One region of the Veillonella sp. AF36-20BH genome, then DNA from elsewhere that is predicted to be linked to it. Evidence: riboswitches for the same ligand, from Rfam matches in the RefSeq annotation. Region 1 holds a riboswitch; the other holds the start of a gene.
What was found. A riboswitch is a leader RNA that binds a small molecule or an ion and turns the genes downstream of it on or off. The one in region 1 is predicted to bind cobalamin.

Region 1 (4,475 bases):
AAGAGGTTCATTTGCGACTTACTGCGGTCTTAGAAAAGATCGATAGTGAAAAACAATTAGATGTAAATGCTATCAATCAAGAGCTACAAGCTATTGGCGATGTATCAAATGGTATTGCTAGTCCTAAGTATGATTCTGTTAAGACCTCTGTAAACTCTACGATTGGTGCAATTCGTACCTATATGGGATCAAAACAAGATAATGACTATAATCGTATGATTGAGGCCTATAACCATTACATTTCTAATATGAATACAACCAATATGAATGAGTTAGATTAAAATAAGTTAGATTAATACGTCTATAAAAAAGAAAGCTGTATCAAATGAGGATATCATTTGATATAGCTTTTTAGTTGATTAGTAGATGTATTACTTTTTAAGGCTAATGCGCGTTGTAATTTGGCTCGATAAGGAGAATAATATTAAGGCTATCCAGATACAACCGAAGGCAATCATCTGTGGTGTGCCAAAGCTTTCACCAAAGTAAAAGATGGCAAGCAACAAGGCAATGGTAGGGGATACATATTGCAAGAAGCCTAGTAGATTGAGCGGCAATAGTTGCGCCCCATAGGAGAATAGCACCAATGGGACAGATGTAGTTAGACCGCAGGCTATGAGCAACATGGTTGTATACCAGTCTGTGCCGAAATAGGACCACACGGTATTATCGACCATGGTTGTATATAGTAAGGCTAGCGGTGTTAATAGCCAGGCCTCAAAGGCGATGCTCGTAAAGGGAGAGATGAGTAGTTTCTTTTTTACGGCTCCATAGAGACCGAAGGAAACGGCGAGGATCATCGATACTAACGGTAAGGATCCCACTTGATAGGTGAGCAAGGCGATACCGATGGTAGCGATGAGGACACTTAGCTTTTTCGGTATAGATAGAACCTCTTTAAATAGGATGACACCTAATACTACATTAAAGAGTGGATTGATGTAATAACCAAGGCTCGTGTTCATAACTTGATTATTGGCGATGGCCCAAATGTAGGTGAACCAGTTTACACTGATGATGACTGCCGCCACTAAAAGTAGGAATAGTTGTGAACGTTGTTCTTTTAGTAATTGAAAGTCCTTTTTGAATTGCTTAAAATGTAGACCAAATACAACGATAGCCATACAAACACCTGACCAGATAATGCGCTGTGCCAGTATATTATACGGTGAAACATGGTTTAATAATGCCCAATATAGAGGGAGTAAGCCCCAAATGATATAACAACTAAGGGCTGTGATTAACCCTTTTTTACTTGTATGTTCCATAATGCCTCCTCGTGATAGTATTTATTATATCACTAATTCTCAAATCATGCGTTTTAGTTATTGCATATGATTTTCAGTTATAACTTTAGTTTTGGTACTTATGATTAAATGTTATGTTCATTGACTTTGTGCATATTGTTACACTATATTGGACTTAGAACAACGAATATAGAGAATAGGTGTCGCAAGACTTAATAGAGAAATCGGTATAAGCCGATGCGGTCCCGCCACTGTAAGGATGAGCCTGCTTTTATACATGTCACTGGAGTAATCTGGGAAGGCGAAAGCGAGGTGACGATCCCGAGCCAGGAGAACTGCCTATTTGATAATCACCGTTATGTACCTACGAGCGATAGGAAGGGGATTGGGGTATGCTGGCTACAGTATTTTTTAGTGTACCTTTCAATAAGAAACCTTACGTGTCACTTTTAGGTGGCACGTTTTTTATTGCCCTTAGAGTGGATGTTGAGTATAGGAATCAGGTTTTATAGATATTAAACAGATGGACACATTTTGAGGTTGATGTGGTCCAATAAGATAAAACTCGAGTGATTCATATATCTAACAATTCGCAGGTACGGTGCGCTGTTTCTCGGTATGGTTTCGAGTTGAAAAGGAGGCACATATATGTCTGACAAAAAGACTTCAAAGGATGCTGAACGCGATTTATTAGCACCTGTATCCTTTGATGAGTTTAAGAAACCTACGTATGAACAATGGCAGGCCGAGGTTGAAAAAGCGTTAAAAGGTGGCGACTTCCATAAGAAGATGTTCACTAAAACCTATGAGGGAATTACGTTACAACCAATTTACACGCCTGCATTGCATGGAGAAAAAATTCCAAAGGGTGTATACCCTGGAGCAGGTGAGTTCCTACGTGGCACAAAGGCAAGTGGTTATATTAAAGACTCTTGGGGCGTATCCCAATATGTAGACGAATCCTTTCCTAAGGATGCTAACCATGCAAGTTTATACGAAATTGTAAAAGGTGGCACCATTCACAATATTCGCCTTGATGAAGCAACACGCCATGATCAAGATGTGCAAGTAGGCGCAGCTGTTGGTATCGGCGGTACATCTCTGTCTACTATGGATGATTGTAGACAATTGATTGAGCGTTTTAATTTGAAGGAAAATCCTTTATACATTGAAACAGGTGCTTCTGCAGCTATCTTGCTCGGTATGTTAGCGGCTACGGTGAAAGGCTCTAAAAAACAGACTTCTGACTTGAAAGGTCTCGTTGGTGCAGACCCTATTGGTGTTTGGGCTAAAGATGGCACATTGCATATGTCTTTAGATACAGCCTTTGATGAAATGGCACATACTGTTGTATGGGCTAAAGAACAAGCTCCAGAGCTTAAAACTGTACTCGTATCTGGCGATGTATATGCTAATGGTGGCGCTAATGATGTGCAAGAGGTTGCGTATACATTGGCAACAGCCGTTTGCTACGTGCGTCAATTAGCACAACGGAACATCGATATTCATACTATTGCTAACAGCATGATGTTTACATTCTCCTTGGGTGCAAACTTCTTTATGGAAATTGCTAAATTGCGTGCATTGCGCGTACTTTGGGCGCGCATCATGGAAGCGTTCGGTGCTGAAGAAGCTGACCGTGCCGTTCATGTACACGGCAGAACATCGGCTTTCACAAAAACTGTATACGACCCATATGTAAACTTGTTGCGTAATACAACACAAGCATTCTCTGGTGTTGTAGGCGGTTTGAACAGTCTTGAAGTGTCCCCATTCGACCAACCAATTCGCAAGGCTGACGATTTTTCTCGTCGTATTGCCCGTAACATCCAAGTTATGTTGCAAACTGAGTTCGAGTTGCGTCAACCGGTGGACCCTGTAGGCGGTTCCTGGTATGTGGAAACATTGGCAGCTGAATTATGCGAAAAAATTTGGGCTGAGTTCCAAACTATTGAGTCTAAAGGTGGCATCATAGCAGCTTTGAAAGAAGGCTATCCACAAGCTCAAGTTAAAGCAGTTCTTGATGAACGCTTCAAAAACCTTGCATTCCGCAAAGATGTGGCTGTAGGTAACAACATGTATGCGAACATGACTGAAGAATTGCTTGATCCAAAACCAGAAAATCAAGAAACATTGCGTCAAAAACGGGTTGCTCAAATCGAAGAGTACTTGGCGAGTGCGGAGCCAGATGCGGTTGTGAAAGCACAGGCTACCCTAGAAGCAGGTACTACGGAACCAGGCGCTTTGATTGGCCTTATTGAACTCGGTGCATTACATAAATTAACAATACGTCAAATCCGGAAGGCTTTAGACGCTGGTGATATTGCTTCTGAAACGATTGAATCCATTTCAGCTCATCGTTGGACTGAACGGTTTGAAGCACTTCGCATGCGCACCGAGAATTATAAACAACGTACGAAAGATAATGTGAAGGTATTCTTGGCTAATATGGGCCCAATCCCTCAACATAAACCTCGTGCGGACTTCTCCACAGGCTTCTTCGAAGTAGGTGCTTTTGAAGTTATCAAAAATGATGGCCATGAAACAACGGCTGATGCTGCGAAAGCTGCTCGTGAAAGTGGTGCTGATGTTGTCGTTATCTGTTCTACAGATGATACCTATCCAGAATTGGTGCCACCACTCGCTAAGGAATTGAAAGAAACTATGCCGCATGTAACGGTTATTTTAGCAGGGGCACCGCCTAAGGACTTAGAACCTGTGTACCGTGAAGCTGGCGTGGACGACTTCATTTCTGTTCGTGCAAATTGTTACGAAATCTTGAATACGTTACAAGATAAGAAAGGGATGTGAGCTCATGTTCAAAAATCCAGACTTCTCCTCTCTTGGCTTGGAATCTCAGAAAGCAACATCTCGCGATGCATGGCTTGCTGAACTTCAAAAAGAAACAGGAAAAAGCTTTGAAGATTTATATAATACAACAATGGAGCAAATCCAACTAAAACCTCTCTATACAGAGATGGATTATGAAGGGATGACACACCTTGACTATATGGCTGGTGTACCTCCATTCTTGCGTGGACCTTATTCCACAATGTATGTTACTCGTCCTTGGACAGTACGTCAGTACGCTGGTTTCTCCACAGCGGAAGAATCCAATGCGTTCTATCGTCGTAACTTGGCAGCGGGCCAAAAAGGTTTGTCTATCGCCTTTGACCTTGCTACTCACCGCGGTTATGACTCCGATCATCCTCGTGTAGTAGGTGACGT
Region 2 (4,475 bases), on a different contig from region 1:
GCTCCTAAAAAATCTAATGATAAAGAATGGAAAATCATCGAGTATTTGTTGTTGAGCGGCTATGACTTCCGAAATCCTTATTGTGGACATGAGCAATGTATTTATTTTGAGTTCCCTAAGAACCTGCAAGAGGCAGAAGAGTTTATCCGAGAAATGAGGAATTTAGATTAAGTCAGGAGGTTTCGTATGGCACCGCAAGTTACAGATTTTTCGTTCTGGAATGAAATGTGGAAACAAAGTTATTATGATCGTGAGAAAGGGATTCGGGCGAATCCATTATTAGAGTATTGGGACAAGCGGGCCAATGATTTTTCTCTTATGCGTAAAAGCAATGACTACGACTTTGGACGGAAAGTGTATGCTGCTTTAAGTAGAGTCTTAACACCTGATTCTAGTATGTTAGACATAGGTGCTGGGCCAGGTTCTTTCACAATTCCTTTTGCTCAACATATTAAATCTGTTACTGCTATTGAGCCGTCAAAGGGCATGGTTGCAGTCCTTAAAGAAAATGCCAAAGAATTAAACGTTGAGAACATTAACATCATTGAAGAATTGGTGCAGGACTTACCCCAAGATGGCTCTCCAGATTTTCAATTTGATCTGGTAACCATATCTCTTGTGCTTTGGATGTTCCCTGATGTGTGGCCTCGGCTTTTACAAATGGAACAATATTCTAAAGGCTATTGTGCCATCGTAGCAGGCATTCCCGATTGGAAGAATCCTCGGGAAGCTAGTAAATCTGATGTACAAGAGTTTCAAATTCTGTATAATATGTTACTTTCACAAGGGCGATCACCTAATGTAAGTGTCATTGATTACAGATGTGAACGCACTGTAGATGACGAAATCGAGTGCCGAAAGATCATATACGAACAGTACTATGGAGATTTAACGCCAGCAGCAGAGGAACAAATCAAAAAAGAAATCATAGCAAAATCTAAGGACAATAAATGTTTGATTTCCTCTCGGTCTGCTATAATTTGGTGGAATCCTAAGGAAGTTGTGTCACACACCTAAGATATAGTTGATAAATGGATTAGAAAAGGCAGTAGCATGATTAATATCGTTAAGGGCGATAGGGCGATTACCTATACCGAAGAAAGAAACTTTACCCCTCAGCAGGTAGCAGAACTGTTTTTATCTGTTCGTTGGGTGGTGGGCAAGTATCCTGATAGATTGCACAAGGCACTAATGAATTCATCGCGCGTGATTTCTGCTTGGGACGGTAATCGTTTAGTAGGGCTCATTCGAGTCATGGATGATAGCGAGCTTGTGTGCTTCATAAATTATGTGCTGGTTCATCCTGATTATCAAGGTCAAGGTATTGCAGGCCATTTATTAGAAATGGTGAAAGATGCTTACAAGTCGTATTTGTACATTAATGTTATGATTGGCGACAGCAAGAATGCGACCTTTTACGAGAAACATGGATTTAAGGTAAAAGAGAATTCTTTACCAATGCAGTATCGCAATGTGCCTAAGTATACGGAGAAATAAATATATAAGTACATAAAGAAGGACATAATATGTTAATACGAAAAGCGACAATCGATGATTTAGATTTAGTGACACATATCGAAGCAACTTGTTTCCCTCCGGCAGAGGCCGCGCCTCGTAAGGCTTTTAAGGAACGGTTAAAGTATTACGCAGATCATTTTTTGATTGCCTTTGATGGAGACACACCTATTGGTTTTATCGATGGTTTTGTGTCTGATGATGAAATCTTAACGGATGAGATGTTTGCAGATGCTTCCTTGCATAATTCAAACGGAGCTTGGCAGATGATATTTGGTCTAAATACAATGCCTGAGTATCGGAACCGTGGCGTAGGCGGCAGACTGATTGAGGCTTTCATAGAGCTGGCAAGAGAAGAAATGAGAAAGGGCGTTATTTTAACTTGTAAGGCGGAAAAGATTCCCTATTATGCCAAGTTTGGCTTTGTAAATGAAGGTGAATCAGAGTCTGATCATGGCGATGCTAAATGGTATCAAATGCGGATTAGACTATAGCAGTACCCCTATGTGTTTATTGACATGGTATATCCCTCATGCTACGATGAGAAAAATCACATATGATTGGGTTAGGTGTCTATTGACTTAATAGAGAATTTGGTACAAGCCAAAGCGGTCACGCCACTGTAACAGCGAGGTACTTTGCATAGAGGGTGAAATGCTCTCAGTCACTGAAGTTTTTTGGGAAGGCGCAAAGTAACGTTAAACTGGAGCCAGGAGAACTGCCTAATTAACAATTGCCGATTGACCTGCGAGAGACAGGGATGGGGATTGATATAGATGGATTTATACTAGCTATGCATAGTTGAAAGCTCATACTATATGCTAGCTTATTAGGCGTGGTAGTTAGTCTAACTGAGATGACAGCCCGTTTCCTCTTCGTGGGGAGACGGGCTTTTTATGTGCACTTATAGTGATAGTTTTAGTTGAGAGAAGAGAGGTACTTATGTTCAAACAAAAGAAGTTTATGGCGTATTTAGCTACGGTTTTTCTCCTAATTGTTAGTATGTTCATCGCTGCATGTGGAGGTCCTAGTGAGACAAAGAAAGATATGGCGCAAAATAGCAAGCCTATTGAGATTACTGACGTAACAGGACGTACGGTAACACTGAAAAAGCCAGCAGAGCGAGTTGTCTTACAGTGGAGTGGTGCTGGTGGTCCATTCTTTACGATTTCTGCACTTATGGGCAAGGATACGCCGAAGGTTATTGCTGGCATGGATACCTCTTTGCAGGATTACAGAGCGGATATGTGGAAGCACTTTACTGCTGAAATGCCCGAGTTAGCTACTATTCCAGTAGTAGGTACCATCGGGGATAAAACATTTAACGTGGAGCAAGTTATTTCCTTGAACCCAGATGTTATTTTCATTCCTGTTGACTTGAAAGAACAATATGAATCCGATGCTAAACCAAAACTAGATGCAGCAGGTGTACAAACGATTTATATCGACTACCATGCTGAAAAACTTGAAAGTCATCAAAAATCCATCGAAGCCATCGGCAAGGCTTTAGGTAAAGAAGAACGAGCTGCAGAAATTAGCAAGTTCTATACAGATCGTGTGACAAGAGTTCTCGACCGTGTTAGTAAAATTAACAAACCAAAACCAACTGTTTACCTTGAAGTTGGTATGAATGGTCCGGAAGAATTTGGTAATTCCTTTAGTAGCAATTACTCTTGGGGGGCATTAGCTACCATGGCTGGTGCTGATGTCATTACCAAGGATGTTATTAAGAAAACGTCTCCTATTAATCCAGAGTTTATACTTGAAAAAAATCCAGATATCATCATGATCATGGGTTCTTACTGGCCTAAGAAACCAACCTCTATGCGTTTAGGTTTTGAAGCAACCGAAGCTTCATCTCAAGAGTTGTTGAAGGCGTTCACCACAGAGCGTCAAGGTTGGAGTGATTTGAAAGCCGTTGAAAATAAACAAGTTTATTCCGCGCATCATGGCCTTCCTCGCGAAGTATTTGATGCAGCGGTATTCGAATATTTAGCAAAAACATTCTATCCTGAAGAGTTTAAGGATGTTGATCCAGAAGCTACACTTAAAGAGTTCTATGACAAATTCTTGCCATACTCTTATAGTGGTATCTGGTTTATGCATATGAACTAGGATTTTGTGTTGTGTCGATAGGGGTTGATTGACCGAGGTTTTGAAAGTTATTTTCTGATGTTATCATTTGAAATTATTGTGTTTTAGATATGAGGTGCTTTTATGGTTAAGAAAAAGAAATTTATGGCTTATCTTGCCACGGTGCTCCTGCTAGTTGTGAGCATGATTATGACAGCTTGTGGTGGTCCAGCAGATACGAAAAAGGATGCGGCACAATCTGGCAAACAAATTGAGATTACAGACGTAACTGGTCAAAAGGTTACGTTGAAAAAACCAGCAGAACGCGTAGTAGTTCAATTGAGTGCTTCTGGTGGTGCGTTCTTGACTATGGCTGCGTTGCAAGGCAAAGATGTGGCTAAGACTATTGTTGGTATTGACCCTTATTTAAGCAAATTGCGTACAGATATGTGGGATCGCTACAAATCTGAAGTGCCAGAGTTGGAAAAAATTCCTCTCATTGGTAACGTAAATGATAAAACATTTGATGTGGAAAAAGTAATTTCCTTAAACCCAGATGTTATTTTCATGCCTTTATATTTCAAAGATCAATATGAAGCTGATTACAAACCTAAAATTGATGCAGCTGGCATCCCTACTATCTATATCGATTATCATGCGGAAAAGCTTGAAAATCACCAAAAATCTATCGAAGCTATCGGTAAAGCATTGGGTAAAGAGGAGCGTGCAGCAGAAATCAACAAGTTCTATACTGACCGTTTAACAAGAGTTATGGACCGCATTAGCAAAATTAATAAACCAAAACCAACTGTTTACATTGAAACAGGTAACGAAGGTCCAGAAGGTTTAGGTTTTGCGTATAGTGGAAACGTAGCATGGGGCGCATT

Region 2: another riboswitch for cobalamin. It lies ahead of DW000_RS07315 (ABC transporter substrate-binding protein); the one in region 1 lies ahead of DW000_RS03590 (methylmalonyl-CoA mutase family protein).

The regions. Positions count from the first base shown of each region.
Region 1 is NZ_QTLR01000002.1:225,229-229,703, reverse strand. It holds gene DW000_RS03600 (DUF3829 domain-containing protein) at 1-281, shown strand, start outside; gene rarD (EamA family transporter RarD) at 372-1,268, opposite strand; cobalamin riboswitch at 1,429-1,605, shown strand; gene DW000_RS03590 (methylmalonyl-CoA mutase family protein) at 1,896-4,058, shown strand; gene scpA (methylmalonyl-CoA mutase) at 4,063-4,475, shown strand, end outside.
Region 2 is NZ_QTLR01000006.1:12,621-17,095, reverse strand. It holds gene DW000_RS07335 (hypothetical protein) at 1-171, shown strand, start outside; gene DW000_RS07330 (class I SAM-dependent methyltransferase) at 187-1,017, shown strand; gene DW000_RS07325 (GNAT family N-acetyltransferase) at 1,054-1,497, shown strand; gene DW000_RS07320 (GNAT family N-acetyltransferase) at 1,527-2,009, shown strand; cobalamin riboswitch at 2,066-2,256, shown strand; gene DW000_RS07315 (ABC transporter substrate-binding protein) at 2,458-3,630, shown strand; gene DW000_RS07310 (ABC transporter substrate-binding protein) at 3,733-4,475, shown strand, end outside.